Regions from separate parts of the Pedococcus sp. P2_D7 genome, predicted to be linked through region 2. Evidence: riboswitches for the same ligand, from Rfam matches in the RefSeq annotation. Region 2 holds a riboswitch; the other holds the start of a gene.

Region 1 (2,463 bases), on a different contig from region 2:
ACGTAGCGCTCGGTGCTGCCCGTGGGGACGGCCGACTCCACGACGACGTAGTCGATGTCGGGGTGGACCATCACCGCCAGGTTCGACGGCAGGGTCCAAGGCGTGGTCGTCCAGACCAGGGCCAGCTCGCCGGTGTCCAGCCGCACGCCGACGGTGACGGCCGGGTCCTGCCGCATCTGGTAGACGTCGTCGTCCATCCGCAGCTCGTGGTTCGACAACGGCGTCTGGTCGTTCCAGCAGTAGGGCAGGACGCGGAAGCCTTCGTAGATCAGGCCCTTGTCGTGCAGCGACTTGAACGCCCAGATGACCGACTCCATGTAGTCGGGGTTGAGCGTCTTGTAGTCGTTGTCGAAGTCGACCCAGCGGGCCTGGCGGGTGACGTACTCGCGCCACTCCCCCCTGTACTTCAGCACCGACTGCCGGCACTTGGCGTTGAACTCCTCGATGCCGATCTCGAGGATCTCGTCCTTGGTCTTGATGCCGAGCTGGGCCATCGCCTCGAGCTCGGCGGGCAGGCCGTGGGTGTCCCACCCGAACCGTCGCTCGACCCGGCGCCCGCGCATCGTCTGGTAGCGCGGGATGAGGTCCTTGACATAGCCGGTCAGCAGGTGGCCGTAGTGCGGCAGGCCGTTGGCGAACGGCGGGCCGTCGTAGAAGACGAACTCGTTGTCGCCGTTGGTGCCGGCCGACCGGTTCTCCACCGACGCGATGAAGGTGCCGTCCTCGTCCCAGTACTTGAGGATGCGCTCCTCGATCTCCGGGAAGCGCGGGGACGCGGGCACGCCCGAGGAGGTGCCCGGGGCGTCGCTGGAGACTGTGTCGCTCGAGACTGTGTCGCTGGAGACCTTGGGATAGGTCATGGTGTCGGCGGTCCTCACATCACTCGTGTTCTCACACGAGGACGACGTCGCCGGGTTTCCCGACGGCACCGCGGTGCCACCTCGCTTGCCGTGCCCCGCGTGCTGACGCACGCGGCATACGGCCGCTCTTGCCCAAGGTTGTCACGGACCCACCCGTCCGGTTCTAGTGAGCCTGGTGCCCTGCGTATGCCGCGGGGCGCCCTGCCGTTCTTCCGGAGGCTCCCCGGTGATGGCCGGTTCGACGCCTGTGCACCCCAGTCTAGCCATCCGTGACGAAGGGCACGTGCGCACGGCCGGAGGACGCCGTCGTGCGGTGTAGTCTGAGCGGCGTTGCCCTGAGGTCCCCGACCGCATGGCGACACCACGACGCGACACCAGGGGAAGCCGGTCAGATGCCGGCGCTGACCCGCAACCGTAGGCCGCCTGAAACGCGGCAAGCCGGAACACCTGGTACGCGAAGCGGCTCCATTTCCGTCGAGGTACGCGGGGCGGAGCCCGGACACCCAGTCCGAGGCCGCCCCCCGATGTCGCTCCAGCGACGCCGGGGGTCTTTCACGTTCTGGTGCCGGTGCACCGTCGCGACACCGTTCGCATTGAAGAGGCACCATGCACCGCACCCTTCGCACCGCCCGTCCGGCGGCGGCGCTCGCCCTGGCCCTGGCGGCCAGCCTGGTAGTCCCCGGCGCGGCGTTCGCCGGCACGACCGAGCCCACCGGCACGACCACCGGCACGAGCTCGAGCACTACTACGCCGTCGACGACGACCTCGACCTCCACCGAGTCGGCCACGACGTCGACCACCACCCCGCCGACCACCGGCACGGCCACCACGACCTCCACCGAGTCGGCCACGACGTCGACCACCACGCCGCCCTCGACGACGAGCACGACCCCGTCGAAGCCGAAGACCGCGGCGAGGTCCAAGGCCCTGGCCGCGACGTCGGAGCGGATGCCGTTCGGCGCGGGGTCCACCCTGCGAGCGGCCCTGGTCCCGGGTGACCCCACCGACCAGGCCGCGTACGCCGCCGGCTTCATCGTGCGCACCCTCGCCGCGCGCGACGACCACTACAACTACCCCGCCTCGACGTTCTTCGACGGTGGCAACACCATTGACGCCGTCCTGGCGCTGGACGGCGCAGGCGCCGGCCTCGACCAGGCCGACGCCACCACCGACTACCTCGCCGCACACGTGAACGACTACGTGGGCTACCCCGACCCGCCCGGCTCCCCGACCGCCGAGACCTACGCCGGCCCGCTCGGCAAGCTCGTCCTCGGCGTGGTCGCCCAGGGCGGCAACCCCACCGCCTTCGGTGGGCAGGACCTCGTCGCCCGCCTCGAGGGCCTGATGACCGTTGGCGGTCGTTTCTCGGACAAGTCCAACTTCGGCGACGCGACCAACCCGAGCGGCGACTACTCCAACACCATCGGGCAGGTCCTCGACATCATCGCCCTCGGTCGCGCCACGGGCTCGGTGCCGGACGCCGCTGGGAACTACCTCCTCGACCAGCAGTGCGACGACGGCGGGTTCCGCGGCAACCTCGACGTCGCGGGTGCTGCCTGCTCCAGTGACGCGGACGCGACCGCCTTCGCCGCCCAGGCCCTCG
Region 2 (2,463 bases):
AGCTTGCCATCGGCCAAGGCGATGCCGGGGTGGGCCAGCGGCGCGTACTTGAGCTGCCCGGAGGGGTCCTGGAAGTCCGCCCGCGCGCCCCGCTGGGCGGCCCACGGGCCGACGGGGGAGTCGGACGACCAGGCGTAGACGGCGTTGCCCAGGTCGCCGTCTCGCTTGGAGACGATGACGAACCGGCCGTCGAGCACGTCCACCGACAAGGTCTGTGAGACACCTCCGCGGGCGGGCAGGACGACCGCCGCCCGTGCCTGTTCGCCCACCCAGGTCGTCCCGTCCCAGAACTGCCACGTCGCGCGGTCGCGCGCGTCGGCCAGAGGTGCGCGGGCGGCATACAGGGCACGTCCGAAGGAGTCCTTGCTGGGCAGGCGGGTGCCGTAGACGTAGAGCCAGCCACCCCGGACCGTCATGGCCGACCCCCAGTTGACCTGGTCGGCGGCGGTGCTGTCAGGGGTGATGTCGAGCTGCTGCCGCAGGGTGGGCGCACCCCCGGGGGTGACGTCGAAGAGGGTGGCGCTGCTCCCGAGGTAGGTGAAGTCGAGGCCGCCCGCCGCGCCCCGACGGATGCGGGCGGAGACGACGACGAGGACGTCGCCGTCGGGCCGCGACAGGGACACGACGGACATCGGCCAGTGCACGACCCCGTCGGAGCGGTCCGGGATCACCGGTCCCTGTCCGGTCGCCTCGACCTGTGACGTGCACAGGCCGCTGGTGACGAGCATGGAGTTGGCGACGATGCGGGGGCTGATGCCGTCGCCGCGCACGGTGTCGCCGAACACCCAGACGATCCGGTCGTCGGGCAGGCGTGCGCTGGCTCCGATGTCACCGGCCTGCCAGAGCGGGAGGTCCAGGCCCGCGACGATCCGGTTGAGCTGCGCGACCGTCACCACGGGCGGTTTCCCGGTCGAGGTCGCCCGCGCGCAGGTCGGCGTCAACCGGGGGTATGCCGCGCCGCCCGCGGTCGTGGCGCCGTCGCCGCCGGGCGTGGTGGAGCAGCCTGCGAGCACCGCCGTGAGCACCAGCCCGAGCACCAGCCCGAGCGCTGCGCCCCCGAGGAGGGGAGGGGTGGCGCGGGGCATGGCGGCAATCCTAGGGACGCGACACGCGGACCCAACATGTGGTGCCAAGGATTCGCACCACCACCCGCATATGGTGTCTCTTGCTGGTCCGGAGGCCGCGCAATCGGTCTCCGGGGCAAGAGGGAACTCGGTGCGAATCCGGGACTGCCCCGCAGCGGTAAGCGGAAACGACCGCCGTCATCAAGCACTGCTCGCACCACGCGGGTGGGAAGCGACGGCCAGTAGGAACCGCGTCGACGACCGAGCTCGCCAGGGCTCACCACGGTCGCCGAGGCGAAGGTCCGCGAGTCCGAAGACCTGCCAGCGACCGCACACGCCGTGTGCGGTGAGTCGTGGCCTCGAGGGCGGGTCACACGACATGCACAGTCGACTTGCACCCCGGTTCCCGGAGGCGGTGGCTGTGTCGTCGTCCCCTCCTCGACCCGCGGCACCGAATCGCTCGCGAGGAGAGAGCAGTGACCGACACGACCACCGAGGTCATCGAGGACCCGGCGACGGGACGACAGGCCGGACCCCTGGCCACCGAGTCCCAGGCGCCCCGCCGCGCCAGCATGGCCGTGCGCAAGCGCAACGGCGACAGCGAACCCGTCGACGTCATGAAGATCGTCCGGGCGGTGGAGCGCTGGTGCGACGACCTCACCGAGGTCGACCCGATGGCCATCGCCACCCGCACCATCAGCGGCCTCTACGACGGGGCCACGACCGCCGAGCTCGACCGGCTGTCGATCCAGACCGCTGCGGAGATGACGGCCGCAGAGCCCGAGTATTCGCGGCTGGCCGCCCGCCTCCTGTCGAACTACATCGACAAGGAGGTGCGCGGTCAGCAGATCGCGTCGTTCAGCCAGGCCGTGCGGCTCGGCCACCTCGAGGGGCTCATCGGTGACGAGACCGCTGCCTTCGTCGAGGCGAACGCCCGCAAGCTCGACCACGCGGTGGACGTGACCAACGACCGCCGGTTCGAGTACTTCGGGCTGCGCACCGTCTACGACCGCTACCTGCTGCGCCACCCCGACACCCGGATGGTCCTGGAGACGCCGCAGTACTTCATGCTGCGCGTCGCCTGCGGGCTGTCGCACACGCCCCAGGAGGCCATCGGGTTCTACCGGCTGATGGCGTCGCTGGCCTACCTGCCCAGCTCGCCGACCCTCTTCAACTCCGGCACCCGCCACACCCAGATGTCGTCGTGCTACCTCGTCGACTCCCCGCAGGACGAGCTCGAGTCGATCTACGACCGCTACGCGCAGGTCGCGAAGCTCTCGAAGTTCGCTGGTGGCATTGGCATCTCGTGGTCGCGGGTGCGGTCACGCGGGGCGCTCATCCGCGGCACGAACGGCCACTCCAACGGCATCGTCCCCTGGTTGCGCACCCTCGACTCGTC

The links. A riboswitch is a leader RNA that binds a small molecule or an ion and turns the genes downstream of it on or off. The one in region 2 is predicted to bind cobalamin.
Region 1: linked by a shared signal. The riboswitch ahead of AC1DWJ_RS14345 (hypothetical protein) and the one ahead of AC1DWJ_RS01025 (ribonucleoside-diphosphate reductase subunit alpha) in region 2 are both predicted to bind cobalamin.

Annotation. Positions count from the first base shown of each region.
Region 1 covers NZ_JBFUEH010000005.1:406,484-408,946, reverse strand. Annotated here, with positions in the region: gene ileS (isoleucine--tRNA ligase) at 1-860, opposite strand, end outside; cobalamin riboswitch at 1,238-1,365, shown strand; gene AC1DWJ_RS14345 (hypothetical protein) at 1,467-2,463, shown strand, end outside.
Region 2 covers NZ_JBFUEH010000001.1:215,516-217,978, forward strand. Annotated here, with positions in the region: gene AC1DWJ_RS01020 (DUF4185 domain-containing protein) at 1-1,085, opposite strand, end outside; cobalamin riboswitch at 1,153-1,404, shown strand; gene AC1DWJ_RS01025 (ribonucleoside-diphosphate reductase subunit alpha) at 1,541-2,463, shown strand, end outside.